One region of the Paenibacillus sp. FSL H7-0943 genome, then DNA from elsewhere that is predicted to be linked to it. Evidence: a T-box and tRNA genes for the amino acid it is inferred to sense, from the RefSeq annotation. Region 1 holds a T-box; the other regions hold tRNA genes.
The links. The T-box of region 1 lies ahead of metG (methionine--tRNA ligase). A T-box ahead of a tRNA ligase gene usually reads a tRNA of that ligase, here a tRNA-Met.
Positions count from the first base shown of each region.

Region 2: it has a tRNA-Met gene. The T-box ahead of metG (methionine--tRNA ligase) is inferred to sense a tRNA for this amino acid. The anticodon was not compared.
Region 3: it has a tRNA-Met gene. The T-box ahead of metG (methionine--tRNA ligase) is inferred to sense a tRNA for this amino acid. The anticodon was not compared.

Region 1 covers NZ_CP150148.1:4,899,776-4,905,665, forward strand. The annotation lists gene NSQ55_RS21570 (zinc ABC transporter substrate-binding protein) at 1-229, opposite strand, end outside; gene metG (methionine--tRNA ligase) at 435-2,447, opposite strand; T-box leader at 2,496-2,756, opposite strand; gene yidD (membrane protein insertion efficiency factor YidD) at 2,797-3,060, opposite strand; gene NSQ55_RS21585 (transcriptional repressor) at 3,063-3,524, opposite strand; gene NSQ55_RS21590 (copper amine oxidase N-terminal domain-containing protein) at 3,744-5,890, opposite strand, start outside.
Region 2 covers NZ_CP150148.1:987,683-993,572, forward strand. The annotation lists rRNA gene NSQ55_RS04240 (16S ribosomal RNA) at 1-431, shown strand, start outside; rRNA gene NSQ55_RS04245 (23S ribosomal RNA) at 664-3,589, shown strand; rRNA gene rrf (5S ribosomal RNA) at 3,663-3,779, shown strand; tRNA gene NSQ55_RS04255 (tRNA-Ile) at 3,837-3,913, shown strand; tRNA gene NSQ55_RS04260 (tRNA-Asn) at 3,917-3,992, shown strand; tRNA gene NSQ55_RS04265 (tRNA-Ser) at 3,998-4,090, shown strand; tRNA gene NSQ55_RS04270 (tRNA-Glu) at 4,106-4,177, shown strand; tRNA gene NSQ55_RS04275 (tRNA-Val) at 4,184-4,259, shown strand; tRNA gene NSQ55_RS04280 (tRNA-Met) at 4,275-4,351, shown strand; tRNA gene NSQ55_RS04285 (tRNA-Met) at 4,423-4,499, shown strand; tRNA gene NSQ55_RS04290 (tRNA-Asp) at 4,525-4,602, shown strand; tRNA gene NSQ55_RS04295 (tRNA-Gln) at 4,619-4,693, shown strand; tRNA gene NSQ55_RS04300 (tRNA-Lys) at 4,701-4,776, shown strand; tRNA gene NSQ55_RS04305 (tRNA-Leu) at 4,792-4,876, shown strand; tRNA gene NSQ55_RS04310 (tRNA-Gly) at 4,884-4,958, shown strand; tRNA gene NSQ55_RS04315 (tRNA-Arg) at 4,969-5,045, shown strand; tRNA gene NSQ55_RS04320 (tRNA-Pro) at 5,078-5,151, shown strand; tRNA gene NSQ55_RS04325 (tRNA-Gly) at 5,164-5,234, shown strand; gene NSQ55_RS04330 (YdeI/OmpD-associated family protein) at 5,336-5,800, shown strand; gene NSQ55_RS04335 (GreA/GreB family elongation factor) at 5,870-5,890, opposite strand, start outside.
Region 3 covers NZ_CP150148.1:5,988,428-5,994,317, forward strand. The annotation lists gene NSQ55_RS26075 (BMP family ABC transporter substrate-binding protein) at 1-632, opposite strand, end outside; gene NSQ55_RS26080 (AraC family transcriptional regulator) at 960-1,715, shown strand; tRNA gene NSQ55_RS26085 (tRNA-Leu) at 1,852-1,930, opposite strand; tRNA gene NSQ55_RS26090 (tRNA-Cys) at 1,945-2,018, opposite strand; tRNA gene NSQ55_RS26095 (tRNA-Gly) at 2,028-2,102, opposite strand; tRNA gene NSQ55_RS26100 (tRNA-Gln) at 2,109-2,183, opposite strand; tRNA gene NSQ55_RS26105 (tRNA-His) at 2,203-2,278, opposite strand; tRNA gene NSQ55_RS26110 (tRNA-His) at 2,322-2,397, opposite strand; tRNA gene NSQ55_RS26115 (tRNA-Trp) at 2,421-2,494, opposite strand; tRNA gene NSQ55_RS26120 (tRNA-Tyr) at 2,501-2,586, opposite strand; tRNA gene NSQ55_RS26125 (tRNA-Thr) at 2,592-2,667, opposite strand; tRNA gene NSQ55_RS26130 (tRNA-Phe) at 2,696-2,771, opposite strand; tRNA gene NSQ55_RS26135 (tRNA-Asp) at 2,782-2,859, opposite strand; tRNA gene NSQ55_RS26140 (tRNA-Met) at 2,885-2,961, opposite strand; tRNA gene NSQ55_RS26145 (tRNA-Val) at 2,979-3,054, opposite strand; tRNA gene NSQ55_RS26150 (tRNA-Glu) at 3,110-3,184, opposite strand; tRNA gene NSQ55_RS26155 (tRNA-Ser) at 3,203-3,295, opposite strand; tRNA gene NSQ55_RS26160 (tRNA-Asn) at 3,299-3,374, opposite strand; rRNA gene NSQ55_RS26165 (23S ribosomal RNA) at 3,436-5,890, opposite strand, start outside.

The sequences.
Region 1 (5,890 bases):
TGCGCGGTGTCCAATCATGTGGCTCCACACCCACTGGAAGCAGGTTAATAGCATTGATATCTTCCCCGCCAATCTCCTTAGCAAACTCGTAAATAGGATAAAAGGTTGTAACTACATTTACTTTCCCTTCAACTATACTTCCACTGCTCTTAGGTCCGCATGCACTTAGTGTAAATACCAGTACCAGTGCAAGGACGAGCAAACTTATACGCGATTTCATTGCCGCCATTATATTGATCTACCCCTCAAATCGTAAATTTTACTATTAGTAGTATAATAGTAATCGTTACGATAAGTCAACAAAGAAACCTAACTCAGAAGAAAGGACGATATCCTCCTTTATAAAAAAGGAATGCTCCCACAACCAACCCGGCTGAAGGAGCATTCCCTTGTTCAAGCAAATCTCATTAAAAAATTTCTACAACAGTATTGTCTTATTTCACTACTGCTCCGTTTGGCATGCTGTCCGGCACGGTAGCGATCGTTAGCTGGTCACCTTTAGAAGCCGCCAAAATCATCCCTTGGGACAACTCCCCACGCAGCTTCACCGGCTTAAGGTTTACGATACAGATCACTTTACGTCCCACCAGCTCTTCCGGTGTATAGAATTTCGCGATACCAGAAACCACTTGACGTTGTTCATAACCCAGATCCAGTTGCAGCTTCAGCAGCTTGTCAGCTTTTTTCACTGGCTCTGCAGCAATAACCTGAGCTACCCGCAGCTCTGCTTTAGCGAAATCGTCAATGCCGATTTCCTCTTTATGCTCTTCCACTGGCTCGGAGTCCGCAGCAGCAGGAGCAGCCGCTTCCGCCACTTCAGCCGCAGCTTTACCAGCGCCCATAGCCTCGGCAATATAAGCTACCTCTTGCTCCACATCTAGACGTGGAAAGATTGGATTGCCTTTCACCAGCTTTGTTCCTGCCGGAATCAGGCCAAAGGTCTTACCGCTATCCCAAGTCGTTAACTCACCAGGCTCAATACCCAGCTGTTCCCAGATCTTCGCTGGTGTTTGTGTCAAGAACGGCTGCAGCAGGATTGAAGCGGTACGCAGACCTTCCACCAGATGTCTCATCACAGAAGCCAGCTCGGCGGTTCTATTTTCATCTTTGGCAAGCACCCAAGGTTGTGTCTCATCGATATATTTGTTGGTGCGGCTAATGAATATTCCGATAGCTGTCAGCGCCACGGAGAACTCCATTTTTTCCATAGCTTCTTCTACTTTGGCATAAGTATTCTCAGCCGCAGCTTGAAGCTCACCATCAAATGCTGTTACATTTCCTTCATATGCCGGAATCTCGCCTGCAAAATACTTTTCAACCATAGCCCCTGTACGGTTCAACAGGTTACCAAGGTCGTTGGCAAGATCATAGTTAACCCGGTCTACAAAGCTTTCCGGTGTGAACGTGCCATCCGAACCAAACGGTACTTCGCGCAGCAGGTAATAACGCAATGCATCCAAGCCATAACGATCAATCAGTGTCACAGGATCAACTACGTTACCTTTAGATTTCGACATTTTTCCATCTTTCATGAGCAACCAGCCATGGGCAAATACCTTTTTCGGAAGGGGTTCACCAAGCGCCATCAGAATGATCGGCCAGTAAATCGTATGGAAACGAACGATTTCTTTACCAACGATGTGTACATCCGCAGGCCAGAACTTGTCATACAAGGTCCGATCCTCGGAACCATAACCCAGCGCAGTAATATAGTTAGTCAAAGCATCAATCCACACGTACACGACATGCTTCTCGTCGCCCTTAACTTTTACGCCCCAATCAAAGGTTGTACGGGAAACTGCAAGGTCTTCCAGTCCGGGTTTGATGAAATTGTTAATCATTTCGTTCTTACGGGATTCCGGCAAAATAAACTCTGGATTCTCCTCGTAAAATTGCAGCAAACGATCCGCATATTTACTCATCCGGAAGAAATAACTTGCTTCCTTCACCAGCTCAACCGGGTGGCCGCTATCTGGGCTTTTTGCACCAGTAATCACGCCGTTATCATCACGCACAATATCAACTAATTGCGTTTCTGTGTAAAATGTTTCATCTGGGATACTATACCAGCCTTCATATTCACCTTTATAGATGTCTCCTTGCTGCAGCAACCGATCAAAAATATCCTGTACCACTTTTTTATGACGCTCTTCCGTAGTACGGATGAAGTCATCGTTCGAAATGTCCAGCTTACGCCATAGCTCCTTAATACCAACAACAATGTCGTCTACGAACTGCTGAGGGGTCTTTCCTGCTTCCTCTGCCTTCCGCTCGATCTTTTGTCCATGTTCGTCTGTACCGGTTAGATAACGCACTTCGTAGCCGCGCAGACGTTTGTAACGGGCCATTGCGTCTCCTGCCACGGTTGAATAAGCATGTCCGATATGTAGCTTGTCACTTGGATAATAAATTGGTGTCGTTAGGTAAAACGTTTTTTTCTCACTCATTCAGTAATCATCCTTTCTTATTAAAAAAACAAAAAACTCCCGCCCCCATAATGGGGCGAGAGTATAACTCACGCGATACCACCCAAATTTCCTGTCTCTTCACAGAGCGCAGGCTTCGCCAGTTCCCTCGCGGGAACTGTCCATTAACGCTGGATCACGCTGTTATCTTACGTGAACCACAATTGCAGTTCTCGCTCGAACACAGTTCCTCCCGGACCATATTCAATCTAACGCTCCATACCGGATTTCAGCATATTCCGGCTCTCTGTAATGGACGTAACGATTTACTTATCCGTTCTTCGGAATTCATACTATTACTTGTGAATATACCCAATGGTAAGGCCCCATGTCAAGTCGCAGGGGCAGAATCCTTCTCAGCAGATTCATCTTGAAGAGGCGGCACAGGATCAAGTCCTCCAGGATGAAAGGGATGACATCTGGCAATCCGCTTAGCTGCAAGCCATGAGCCTTTCAGTGGACCATGGACTTCAATGGCTTCCAGGGCATAGGCGGAGCAGGTTGGATAGAAGCGGCAGGTTGCAGGTTTAATAGGGGAAATGTACCTGCGGTACACCCGAATAGGCGCCTGAATCGTTCTGCGTAGGGTCACCATTTCTAAAGTCCCTTTTGTTTATCTGATGCTGCAACTAATTCTTCTTCCCGGTTCTCTTCACATTCTTTGCAATAACCGAACACCTCAAATTTATGCTTGACTACCCGGAATTGATCGGGTGTATCCGTTAAATTCATCGGGCAGAAATTAATCGGGTAGGTCTTTTGGCATTGAAGGCAGATCATATGATGGTGATGATCCTGATGATTGCAGCTTCCCTTGAACTTCACTCCGTCTTCAAAGACAATCTGTTCAAGCACACCAAGCTCTTCCATTACACGAAGATTGCGGTACACCGTATCAAAGCTAAGACCACTATACTTGCGGCCCATATGCTCATATACATCCTTCGCTGACAAATATCCCTTATTCTCGCCGAATAACTGGGCAAGCGTTTTGCGTTGGTCGGTGATTCGCAGTCCTTGCCCCGACATGACTTCTAATATTTGTTCTGTCGACAGCATACGCTCATCTCCCATAAGATCAGTTCATTTATATTTCACTCTCTTAATAATGCCCCAAAATAAATGCCCCGTCAATGAAGCACCATGAAGCACCCCTACGCAACCTCTGAATTATTATATTTAAACAAAAGCCCGGCTGCGTATTCCTTTACGGAATATTCAGCCGGGCTTTTATTGTAGATAATTCCCCAATAGAGCTTATAGGGATATTCCTATTTGTTATTTCTTTGCTGGAAGTGGAGTGATGAGGAAATTGACCGGCAAGTTACTGCCTGAGGCTGCTGTGAACAAAATCTCCACAGAACCGCCATACTCACCACTACGATAAACCACACTGTTCATGTCAGCGTTCGAGAGACTTCCCACGCTTGGCATATGCACGATTTGGTTATTAACCATAACCGGTCCCATATAGTTACCGCCACGTGGATTAAACGTAATCAATGAGTTTGGTGCAACATTTTCAAATCTGATCTTGTATAATACCCCGAAATTACCGGCATTGGAAGCTTCCGTACCTGCCATTGGGTCTACGCCAGCCAGGTTCTTATCACTGGAATTATCGCCTAGCAGAAGTTTTGCAGGAGTTTTTCCTACCTCATCGGTAACCGTGATAATACGAGTAGAATCTTCGTAAGTTCCCCGATTATGCACTCCGTCTCGATCCAGAACTGGAAGTGTTGGAAGTGTAGTCAGTGGATCTTTATTCGCATCAATCAACATGACGTTATAATCGATTGGATAATCACTAAATAAGTCCGCTTGAAGTGAAACAATTTCACTTGGTTTCATAGCAATTTGGTTTAGATCGGTCAGAATTGAGACACTTTCCCCTGGTTGCAGAACAATCGTTTTATAATGCTCATTTGTAAGCATAGATTTCCAATAACGTTCTACAGACATTTTACCAGTACCTTCAGGATATGTGCTTGGTCCTGCAAAGCCCACATATTCGGTTGTAAGCGTCGTTGGGTACAAATTGTTATTCGTAGCAATCACATACACTTTAGCTTTAATATTCAGGTTATTCTTGTGGTGAATCAAGAAGCGGGTTTTACCCAATGAAGTCTCACGGTAAGTAACACCTTCTGTATACACCGTTTCTGGGCTGTTGCTGCGAATTAGTTTATAAGGCTCGGAAGAAAGATTATAAGCTACTTGCTGCCAAGTCGGAACCATTGATCCATCGATGCTAAACACACTGCCCGGAGATGCAAATAATCTGTTGAAATCTTCTTTACTGTACAAGATTTCATCCGAAATATTAACGGTTTTCTCAAAGGTGCTGATCGCGCCGTGTGAATCTTTTACTTGGACCGCAATTGTCGCTGGACCCGGAGTAAAGAAAGCCTCGGCTTTGTTCGTCCAAGTTACGGTAATTTCATCACCATCAGGATCGCTACTTAGATCGGTATAAGTAATCATTTCACCCATCTTGTATGAATCCTTATCTGTAGTGAAATTAGCAACTGGAGGTGTATTAGGTTTAAGCACTGTGATGGTCATGGTGTAAGGATCACTCCACTGTTGATTCGCATCCATTACGGAATAGGTTACTACATAATATCCTGGTTGATCATAGATATCCTGCTTGTTACCTCCCCAGCTTTCATCCACAATAGCTACACCATTTGGTGACGAGCTGGAGGTTACGAAGGTCACTGGTTCACCGGCGTAAATTTCAGTTGGCACTGTGAAGGAAGCTTTAGGTTTGTTGTTTAATGTAAGGATTACTCGTTTTTGCACATTATCAACGGTATATGGAATGCCCAGTGCTCCAGTTATGGATGTCAATGGAACCATGAAAGTCCCCTTGTATTGGTAAGCTGGACCTTTCATTGTCTTCTTTTCACCATTAACTGTATAGACCTTGCTGTCGGTCTTAAAGCGCATAACGTCGCTTCCCTTGGTAACAATGGTTTCTTTCGTTTTATAATCATAAACGTATTTCACGCCTACACGTTCTACCATAGCCCGGATCGAAACGTAGGACACGCCGTTTTTCACTGCCATAGGCTGATTAGCTAAATATTCTTGGCCGTTCTGATACATTTTGTTGCTGTTCATCATAAGGATAAGTTGATTGCTAGCCGCAGCACGAGCACCATCTGTTGTTGTAGTAGGATCTGTAGTAACTCCAGGTGTTGCAGTTGGAAGCGGTGTTGCAGTAGGTGCAATTGTTGCTGTAGGTTCAACAGTAGCCGTAGGATCAACTGTCTCTGCAGGAATTGGAGTTGGTGTTGGTGTTGGTGACACTACTCCTCCTGGCGTCTCCGTCGGCAATGGCGGCAATGGATCGGTAGATTCTGGCATTACCTCCGGCGCAGCTGAAACGACTGTCCCAACTACAGTAGTATTACTTGGGG
Region 2 (5,890 bases), 3.0 Mb from region 1:
TAACTTTAGTTGCCAGCAAGTAATGTTGGGCACTCTAGAGTGACTGCCGGTGACAAACCGGAGGAAGGTGGGGATGACGTCAAATCATCATGCCCCTTATGACCTGGGCTACACACGTACTACAATGGCCGGTACAACGGGAAGCGAAGCCGCGAGGTGGAGCCAATCCCATCAAAGCCGGTCTCAGTTCGGATTGCAGGCTGCAACTCGCCTGCATGAAGTCGGAATTGCTAGTAATCGCGGATCAGCATGCCGCGGTGAATACGTTCCCGGGTCTTGTACACACCGCCCGTCACACCACGAGAGTTTACAACACCCGAAGTCGGTGGGGTAACCCGCAAGGGAGCCAGCCGCCGAAGGTGGGGTAGATGATTGGGGTGAAGTCGTAACAAGGTAGCCGTATCGGAAGGTGCGGCTGGATCACCTCCTTTCTATGGAGAATCGTTCTCTGCAATGAGAACATTCAAATCGGAAGCTAAGCTTCCAAAACTCAGGTTTAGGCCTGTTACTCACTCGTTGCTCAGTTTTGAGAGTTTAAGCTCTCAAGTAAGACTTGATCCTTGAAAACTGGATACCGAAACGAATTTGCGTTTTAGAACATCTTTTAGCAACTTGTGTAAACAAGTAAATGTTATTAGTGAGATTTTTCTTCGGAAGAATCAAGGTTAAGCTAATAAGAGCACACGGAGGATGCCTAGGCGCCAGGAGCCGACGAAGGACGTGGCGAACAACGAAACTGCCTCGGGGAGCTGTAAGCAAGCTTTGATCCGGGGGTGTCCGAATGGGGAAACCCAGCTGTGGTAATTCGCAGTTACTCATTTCTGAATACATAGGAAATGTAGAGGCAGACCAGGGGAACTGAAACATCTAAGTACCCTGAGGAAGAGAAAACAATAGTGATTCCGTCAGTAGCGGCGAGCGAACGCGGAACAGCCTAAACCTAAGAGCTTGCTCTTAGGGGTTGTGGGACGTCTCACATGGAGTTACAAAGGAATATGGTAGGTGAAGAGGTCTGGAAAGGCCCGCGATAGAGGTAAAAGCCCTGTAACCTAAACTGTATTCTCTCCGAGACGGATCCCGAGTAGTGCGGGGCACGTGAAACCCCGTATGAATCCAGCAGGACCATCTGCTAAGGCTAAATACTACCTGGCGACCGATAGTGAAACAGTACCGTGAGGGAAAGGTGAAAAGCACCCCGGAAGGGGAGTGAAATAGAACCTGAAACCGTGTGCTTACAAAAAGTCAGAGCCCTATTAATGGGTGATGGCGTGCCTTTTGTAGAATGAACCGGCGAGTTACGTTTAACATGCAAGGTTAAGCCGAGAAGGTGGAGCCGCAGCGAAAGCGAGTCTGAATAGGGCGAATTAGTATGTGGACGTAGACCCGAAACCGTGTGATCTACCCCTGTCCAGGGTGAAGGTGCGGTAACACGCACTGGAGGCCCGAACCCACGTACGTTGAAAAGTGCGGGGATGAGGTGGGGGTAGCGGAGAAATTCCAATCGAACTCGGAGATAGCTGGTTCTCCCCGAAATAGCTTTAGGGCTAGCCTCGGTATAAGAGTAGTGGAGGTAGAGCACTGATTGGGTGCGGGGTCCGCAAGGATTACCAAGCTCAGTCAAACTCCGAATGCCATATACTTATTGCCGGGAGTCAGACAGTGAGTGCTAAGATCCATTGTCAAAAGGGAAACAGCCCAGACCATCAGCTAAGGTCCCCAAGTGTGTGTTAAGTGGGAAAGGATGTGGAGTTGCACAGACAACCAGGATGTTGGCTTAGAAGCAGCCACCATTGAAAGAGTGCGTAATAGCTCACTGGTCGAGTGACTCTGCGCCGAAAATGTAACGGGGCTAAACACACCACCGAAGCTATGGCTAGATACTATGTATCTGGGGTAGGGGAGCGTTGTGTAGGGGTTGAAGGTGTACTGAAAAGAGCGCTGGACACTACACAAGTGAGAATGCCGGTATGAGTAACGAAAAGATCAGTGAGAATCTGATCCGCCGAAAGCCCAAGGTTTCCTGAGGAAGGCTCGTCCGCTCAGGGTAAGTCGGGACCTAAGGCGAGGCCGAAAGGCGTAGTCGAAGGACAACAGTTTGAAATTACTGTACCACCGTAATCCGCTATGAGCGATGGGGTGACGCAGGAGGGTAGTGACGCGGACTGATGGATGTCCGTCTAAGCAGTGAGGCTGATGTGTAGGCAAATCCGCACATCGTTAAGGCTGGGCTGTGATGGGGAGCGAAAATTGTAGTAGCGAAGGTCATGATCTCACACTGCCAAGAAAAGCCTCTAGCCAGGAGAAGGTGCCCGTACCGCAAACCGACACAGGTAGGCGAGAAGAGAATTCTAAGGCGCGCGGAAGAACTCTCGTTAAGGAACTCGGCAAAATGACCCCGTAACTTCGGGAGAAGGGGTGCCCCGGTAGTGTGAATAGCACGAGGGGGCCGCAGTGAAAAGGCCCAAGCGACTGTTTAGCAAAAACACAGGTCTGTGCGAAGCCGCAAGGCGAAGTATACGGGCTGACGCCTGCCCGGTGCTGGAAGGTTAAGGGGAGTGGTTAGGGGTAACCCGAAGCTATGAACCGAAGCCCCAGTAAACGGCGGCCGTAACTATAACGGTCCTAAGGTAGCGAAATTCCTTGTCAGGTAAATTCTGACCCGCACGAATGGCGTAACGACTTGGGCGCTGTCTCAACGAGAGATCCGGTGAAATTTTAATACCTGTGAAGATGCAGGTTACCCGCGACAAGACGGAAAGACCCCATGGAGCTTTACTGCAGCTTGATATTGAATTTGGGTACGATCTGTACAGGATAGGTGGGAGCCGTAGAAATCGGAGCGCAAGCTTCGGTGGAGGCGCCGTTGGGATACCACCCTGATCGTATCTAGGTTCTAACCTAGTGCCCTTACCGGGTACGGGGACCGTGTCAGGCGGGCAGTTTGACTGGGGCGGTCGCCTCCTAAAGAGTAACGGAGGCGTTCCAAGGTTCCCTCAGAATGGTTGGAAATCATTCGCAGAGTGCAAAGGCATAAGGGAGCTTGACTGCGAGACCTACAAGTCGAGCAGGGACGAAAGTCGGACTTAGTGATCCGGTGGTACCGCATGGAAGGGCCATCGCTCAACGGATAAAAGCTACCCTGGGGATAACAGGCTTATCTCCCCCAAGAGTCCACATCGACGGGGAGGTTTGGCACCTCGATGTCGGCTCATCGCATCCTGGGGCTGAAGTAGGTCCCAAGGGTTGGGCTGTTCGCCCATTAAAGCGGTACGCGAGCTGGGTTCAGAACGTCGTGAGACAGTTCGGTCCCTATCTGTCGTGGGCGCAGGAAATTTGAGAGGAGCTGTCCTTAGTACGAGAGGACCGGGATGGACGTACCGCTGGTGCACCAGTTGTTCCGCCAGGAGCATGGCTGGGTAGCTACGTACGGACGGGATAAGCGCTGAAAGCATCTAAGCGTGAAGCCCCCCTCAAGATGAGATTTCCCAATTAGTAAGACCCCTTGAAGACGACGAGGTAGATAGGTTGGAGGTGGAAGTGCAGCAATGCATGGAGCTGACCAATACTAATCGGTCGAGGGCTTATCCTATACTTAGAATGCAGATTCGTTTCGGATTCAGTTTTCAGGCATCAAGCCTGAGCATTTACGCTGTAAATGCCCGTTTGGTGGCGATAGCGGAGGGGTTCCACACGTACCCATCCCGAACACGACCGTTAAGCCCTCCAGCGCCGATGGTACTTGGACCGAAGGGTCCTGGGAGAGTAGGACGCCGCCAAGCGGACAACCACATTACCCGTGGTATTTTTTTTGCCCTTAATATTAATATGTCTTAGAAGGGCCTTTAGCTCAGCTGGTTAGAGCGCACCCCTGATAAGGGTGAGGTCGGTGGTTCGAGTCCACTAAGGCCCACCATATTCCCTGATAGCTCAGTTGGTAGAGCACTCGACTGTTAATCGAGTTGTCACAGGTTCGAGTCCTGTTCGGGGAGCCATTTATGGAGAGGTGTCCGAGTTTGGCCGAAGGAGCACGATTGGAAATCGTGTAGGCGCCACAAGCGTCTCGAGGGTTCGAATCCCTCTCTCTCCGCCATAAAATTATTAGCATGGCCCGTTGGTCAAGGGGTTAAGACACCTCCCTTTCACGGAGGTAACATGGGTTCGAATCCCATACGGGTCATATCATGGAGGCTTAGCTCAGCTGGGAGAGCATCTGCCTTACAAGCAGAGGGTCGGGGGTTCGATCCCCTCAGCCTCCACCATATTTTTTTCACTGACGCGGGGTGGAGCAGCCCGGTAGCTCGTCGGGCTCATAACCCGAAGGTCGCAGGTTCAAGTCCTGCCCCCGCAACCAATTTACTCTTATACATTATGTTTAGGGATAAGCTGGTATGGTGAAAATGAATAGTATATACTAATTAATGACGCGGGGTGGAGCAGCCCGGTAGCTCGTCGGGCTCATAACCCGAAGGCCGCAGGTTCAAATCCTGCCCCCGCAACCAATTTACACTTATGCATTATGTCTATGGAACCGTGGTGTAGTTGGCCTAACATGCCTGCCTGTCACGCAGGAGATCGCGGGTTCGAATCCCGTCGGTTCCGCCATTTAGTTAATTATTATTGGGGATTAGCCAAGCGGTAAGGCAACGGACTTTGACTCCGTCATGCATAGGTTCAAATCCTATATCCCCAGCCATTTATGAGAGCCATTAGCTCAGTTGGTAGAGCACCTGACTTTTAATCAGGGTGTCGAAGGTTCGAGTCCTTCATGGCTCACCATTTTCTTTAAAGTGTGCGCGTGTGGCGGAATTGGCAGACGCACCAGACTTAGGATCTGGCGTTTCACGACGTGGGGGTTCGAGTCCCTTCACGCGCACCATGTTTTTGCGGACGTGGCTCAGCGGTAGAGCATCGCCTTGCCAAGGCGAGGGTCGCGGGTTCGATTCCCGTCGTCCGCTCCATATAGATTTTGCGCCCTTAGCTCAGCTGGATAGAGCGTTTGACTACGAATCAAAAGGCCGGGAGTTCGAATCTCTCAGGGCGCGCCATTTTTATTACTAAGCAGTTATAGTATTGTTAACGGGATGTAGCTCAGCTTGGTAGAGCACCTGGTTTGGGACCAGGGGGTCGCATGTTCAAATCGTGTCATCCCGATTTTATACCTTTGCGGGTGTAGTTCAATGGTAGAACTTCAGCCTTCCAAGCTGATAGCGTGGGTTCGATTCCCATCACCCGCTTATAAAGAGAAACACCTGCCGGTATTAGGCGGGTGTTTTTTTGTATAGTTAAGCACGTATGGATACAATAGGAACTAGAGATTTTATTTGAGGAGGGGCCAATGTTTGAATTTGAAGCAAGGTTAGTCAGACCAGATACGAATGGGAGTTGGACATATCTTACGGTTCCTTTTGACGCTGAACAAATATATGAAACTAAATCAAGGATACAAGTTAAAGGAAGCCTGAATGACATTCCCTATAAAGGAACACTCATGCCGCATGGTAATGGGAAACATTTTATGGTCGTGAAAAAAGAACTGCGAGACTTAGCCCATGCTCAACCTGGAGATATAGTACGGGTGACAATGGAACAAGATCATCAATTGCGAGAGATAGAGGCTCCAGAAGATTTTCTGGACGCACTAAGCAGCAATGAGCAGGCAGAGGTGTATTATAACAGCTTGGCTTATTCCTATCGGAAGGAATATGTGAGCTGGATCGAAGGGGCGAAAAGACCGGAAACCAGAGCAGCAAGGATCCAGAAGTCAGTTAATAAGCTGGAAGAAGGTTTGAGGCTTAAATAATAGAACAGCGTCCTCCTCCTTAATATCTGGAAAGGGACGCTGCTGTAGCGGGTATATAAGGGATCGTCCTTATATAAGAACGCCTACTTC
Region 3 (5,890 bases), 1.1 Mb from region 1:
ACATCAGGATCAACGTACTGAGCACCTTGAATGTAACCGACCAAGAAAGCATTAATCCCCGGAATATCCATACCGCCCACAAACCCAATCACATTCTCAGGGGTAGCATTCGGCATATCCGATTGTGTAGCTAATGCTGCTACTGCACCTGCCAAGAAAGATACTTCATTTGTCGCATAAGACATGTTGTACATGTTATCTGGTGCTTCATCGATGTCGGTATCATAATTAATGAATTTTTTGTCTGGATACAATTCTGCCGTTGCATTAAACATCTCTGTAATTTCAGAACCGCCAGAAATAATTACATCCCAATCCTCGGAAGCGATATCGTTAAATGTAGGCTCCCATTTCGTTTTATCAACGCCCATTTCAACAACCTTTGTTACTGCACCAAGTTCATCCTTAACCTTTTGCAAGCCGTTATTAGCGGAATCAAAAAATGATTTATCCCCAAGTGTCCCCGGAATCAGCAATACAACCTTGAGTTTATCCCCTGCACCTGTTTCTCCGCCTTCGTCCGCTTTGGATCCAGTATTCGTTGAAGAACCATTATTGGACGTGTTATTCCCACATGCTGTGACCAGAACCATCACCATTAATAACAACAAAGAAAGAACTTTTTTATTCATTACTCTATTCCACCCCTAATTTTAGTTGGTTAGTAATCCGCAGAATCCCATCTTCACCCATTGTATAATTCACGGTTCAAATGGAAATTCTCTTTTTTCCAAATAAAGTATCATTAAAAGTAATAAATTTAACGTTTAGGCTCAAAAATAGCAATAAAAATACCATTATTATTAATAATCCGCTTTATTTCCGAACGAGATGGCCAGTCAGGTTGCGAACTTTCGGATTTATTGATACGATCATAACAAATATTATTAAAAATAATTATATGATTTCGGTCATAGTTTTGTACGATTCGGCTAAAACATAAGTATTGGAGGATCATCATGGATCGTGTTCTATATATTGTAAGTGCCACACATGAGCTAAATACTTATATCCCTCCACACCAGCATGAATGCTACGAACTAGTCTATTATTTACAGGGGGTAGGGACAACCAATGTTGGCCCACGAAGTTACCATTTTCGCTCCTCTTCTTTCGCGCTTGTGCCACCCAATCATAAACATGACGAGCACCACCGTGAGGATGCAAATGTATTATTTGTAGGCTTCCACTCGGAACACCCTAATATGAGTAATCTGCTCGGCGTATATGAAGATGATAAAGATCAGACCGTTCTTCAAATCCTGCTGCGAATGAAAGCAGAGTTTACACGCAAGCAAGACGGATTCTCTGAGCTTCTAAACCTACAAATGAGCGAGATTACCGTCCATCTTATGAGGCTTCTTAGTGCCTCTGGATATCAATCCCCAACAGAAGATCGAGTACAATATGTCCTTAATTATATGAATGAGCATTATCGCCATAAATTGTCCGTCGAAACACTATCAGAAATGTCCGGATATAGTTACGATCGTTTTCGCCATCTATTTAAAGAACGTTTCGGGTCTTCACCCCTGCGGTATTTGCTGTTAAAACGCCTGGATTATGCAAAATCTTTATTACGTCATACTCAGATGCAAATCTCTGAAGTATCTGCTGCTGCAGGTTTTGTGAACGATGCCCAATTCTGCAATATGTTCAAACGAGAAATAGGTCTTACCCCGCGAGCATTCCGCATTAATAATCAATCAGGTTAATCACTAATCAGATTAAAAAAAGCCGTTGAAATAGAGAAACTCTCTATTCAACGGCTTACTGCTGTAAACCCAAGGACATAAAGAAAAAAGGTTTGTAAGATTGCTTATGAAAGCATTCTTACAAACCTTTTTAAGATACCGGCGAGAGGACTCGAACCTCCACGGTTTCCCACTCGATTTTGAGTCGAGCGCGTCTGCCATTCCGCCACGCCGGCACATATGAACTAAATGGAGGCGCCACCCAGATTTGAACTGGGGATAAAGCTTTTGCAGAGCTTTGCCTTACCACTTGGCTATGGCGCCATGAAAACTTGGAGCGGACGACGGGAATCGAACCCGCGACCCTCGCCTTGGCAAGGCGATGCTCTACCGCTGAGCCACGTCCGCATAAAATGGCTGGGGATATAGGATTCGAACCTATGAGTGACGGAGTCAAAGTCCGTTGCCTTACCGCTTGGCTAATCCCCAATAACATTTTAAAGTAAAATGGGGCGACTGATGGGTCTCGAACCCACGAATGCCGGAACCACAATCCGGTGCGTTAACCCCTTCGCCACAGTCGCCATATTAAGTTGATATTGTTGCCATTATTCATTTTAAAGTAAATGGGGCGGCCGATGGGTCTCGAACCCACGAATGCCGGAACCACAATCCGGTGCGTTAACCCCTTCGCCACGGCCGCCATATTAAACTTTAGAAAGAACTTGGCAGGGGCAGCAGGAATTGAACCCACACCAACGGTTTTGGAGACCGTTGTTCTACCTTTAAACTATGCCCCTAAAAACTGGTGGAGGATGATGGATTCGAACCACCGAACACTCACGTGAGCAGATTTACAGTCTGATGCGTTTGGCCACTTCGCTAATCCTCCAAGGATGGTGCCGGCGAGAGGACTTGAACCCCCAACCTACTGATTACAAGTCAGTTGCTCTACCAATTGAGCTACACCGGCATGGCACTCATTCTTTTGTGATGATAAATGGTGGCTCGGGACGGAATCGAACCGCCGACACGAGGATTTTCAGTCCTCTGCTCTACCGACTGAGCTACCGAGCCATGATGAAAATGGCGGAACCGACGGGATTCGAACCCGCGATCTCCTGCGTGACAGGCAGGCATGTTAGGCCAACTACACCACGGTTCCAAAAGATATAATTGCTTAAGTTAATTGGTTGCGGGGGCAGGATTTGAACCTGCGGCCTTCGGGTTATGAGCCCGACGAGCTACCGGGCTGCTCCACCCCGCGTCAGTAAGAAAGTGTTATGGTGGAGGCTGAGGGGATCGAACCCCCGACCCTCTGCTTGTAAGGCAGATGCTCTCCCAGCTGAGCTAAGCCTCCATAAACAACAATTGTTATTGTACCAAAGTCCACTAGGATAAATCAAGTGAAAATTTGGTGACCCGTATGGGATTCGAACCCATGTTACCTCCGTGAAAGGGAGGTGTCTTAACCCCTTGACCAACGGGCCATACTAATTAAAAATTTGTGGCGGAGAGAGAGGGATTCGAACCCTCGAGACGCTTGTGGCGCCTACACGATTTCCAATCGTGCTCCTTCGGCCAAACTCGGACACCTCTCCATATGGCTCCCCGAACAGGACTCGAACCTGTGACAACTCGATTAACAGTCGAGTGCTCTACCAACTGAGCTATCAGGGAATATTCATACCAGGCTTAATCGCCTGAAAACTGAATCCGAAACGAATCTGCATCCTACGTATAGGATAAGCCCTCGACCGATTAGTATTGGTCAGCTCCATGCATTGCTGCACTTCCACCTCCAACCTATCTACCTCGTCGTCTTCAAGGGGTCTTACTAATTGGGAAATCTCATCTTGAGGGGGGCTTCACGCTTAGATGCTTTCAGCGCTTATCCCGTCCGTACGTAGCTACCCAGCCATGCTCCTGGCGGAACAACTGGTGCACCAGCGGTACGTCCATCCCGGTCCTCTCGTACTAAGGACAGCTCCTCTCAAATTTCCTGCGCCCACGACAGATAGGGACCGAACTGTCTCACGACGTTCTGAACCCAGCTCGCGTACCGCTTTAATGGGCGAACAGCCCAACCCTTGGGACCTACTTCAGCCCCAGGATGCGATGAGCCGACATCGAGGTGCCAAACCTCCCCGTCGATGTGGACTCTTGGGGGAGATAAGCCTGTTATCCCCAGGGTAGCTTTTATCCGTTGAGCGATGGCCCTTCCATGCGGTACCACCGGATCACTAAGTCCGACTTTCGTCCCTGCTCGACTTGTAGGTCTCGCAGTCAAGCTCCCTTATGCCTTTGCACTCTGCGAATGATTTCCAACCATTCTGAGGGAACCTTGGAACGCCTCCGTTACTCTTTAGGAGGCGACCGCCCCAGTCAAACTGCCCGCCTGACACGGTCCCCGTACCCGGTAAGGGTACTAGGTTAGAACCTAGATACGATCAGGGTGGTATCCCAACGGCGCCTCCACCGAAGCTTGCGCTCCGATTTCTACGGCTCCCACCTATCCTGTACAGATCGTACCCAAATTCAATATCAAGCTGCAGTAAAGCTCCATGGGGTCTTTCCGTCTTGTCGCGGGTAACCTGCATCTTCACAGGTATTAAAATTTCACCGGATCTCTCGTTGAGACAGCGCCCAAGTCGTTACGCCATTCGTGCGGGTCAGAATTTACCTGACAAGGAATTTCGCTACCTTAGGACCGTTATAGTTACGGCCGCCGTTTACTGGGGCTTCGGTTCATAGCTTCGGGTTACCCCTAACCACTCCCCTTAACCTTCCAGCACCGGGCAGGCGTCAGCCCGTATACTTCGCCTTGCGGCTTCGCACAGACCTGTGTTTTTGCTAAACAGTCGCTTGGGCCTTTTCACTGCGGCCCCCTCGTGCTATTCACACTACCGGGGCACCCCTTCTCCCGAAGTTACGGGGTCATTTTGCCGAGTTCCTTAACGAGAGTTCTTCCGCGCGCCTTAGAATTCTCTTCTCGCCTACCTGTGTCGGTTTGCGGTACGGGCACCTTCTCCTGGCTAGAGGCTTTTCTTGGCAGTGTGAGATCATGACCTTCGCTACTACAATTTTCGCTCCCCATCACAGCCCAGCCTTAACGATGTGCGGATTTGCCTACACATCAGCCTCACTGCTTAGACGGACATCCATCAGTCCGCGTCACTACCCTCCTGCGTCACCCCATCGCTCATAGCGGATTACGGTGGTACAGTAATTTCAAACTGTTGTCCTTCGACTACGCCTTTCGGCCTCGCCTTAGGTCCCGACTTACCCTGAGCGGACGAGCCTTCCTCAGGAAACCTTGGGCTTTCGGCGGATCAGATTCTCACTGATCTTTTCGTTACTCATACCGGCATTCTCACTTGTGTAGTGTCCAGCGCTCTTTTCAGTACACCTTCAACCCCTACACAACGCTCCCCTACCCCAGATACATAGTATCTAGCCATAGCTTCGGTGGTGTGTTTAGCCCCGTTACATTTTCGGCGCAGAGTCACTCGACCAGTGAGCTATTACGCACTCTTTCAATGGTGGCTGCTTCTAAGCCAACATCCTGGTTGTCTGTGCAACTCCACATCCTTTCCCACTTAACACACACTTGGGGACCTTAGCTGATGGTCTGGGCTGTTTCCCTTTTGACAATGGATCTTAGCACTCACTGTCTGACTCCCGGCAATAAGTATATGGCATTCGGAGTTTGACTGAGCTTGGTAATCCTTGCGGACCCCGCACCCAATCAGTGCTCTACCTCCACTACTCTTATACCGAGGCTAGCCCTAAAGCTATTTCGGGGAGAACCAGCTATCTCCGAGTTCGATTGGAATTTCTCCGCTACCCCCACCTCATCCCCGCACTTTTCAACGTACGTGGGTTCGGGCCTCCAGTGCGTGTTACCGCACCTTCACCCTGGACAGGGGTAGATCACACGGTTTCGGGTCTACGTCCACATACTAATTCGCCCTATTCAGACTCGCTTTCGCTGCGGCTCCACCTTCTCGGCTTAACCTTGCATGTTAAACGTAACTCGCCGGTTCATTCTACAAAAGGCACGCCATCACCCATTAATAGGGCTCTGACTTTTTGTAAGCACACGGTTTCAGGTTCTATTTCACTCCCCTTCCGGGGTGCTTTTCACCTTTCCCTCACGGTACTGTTTCACTATCGGTCGCCAGGTAGTATTTAGC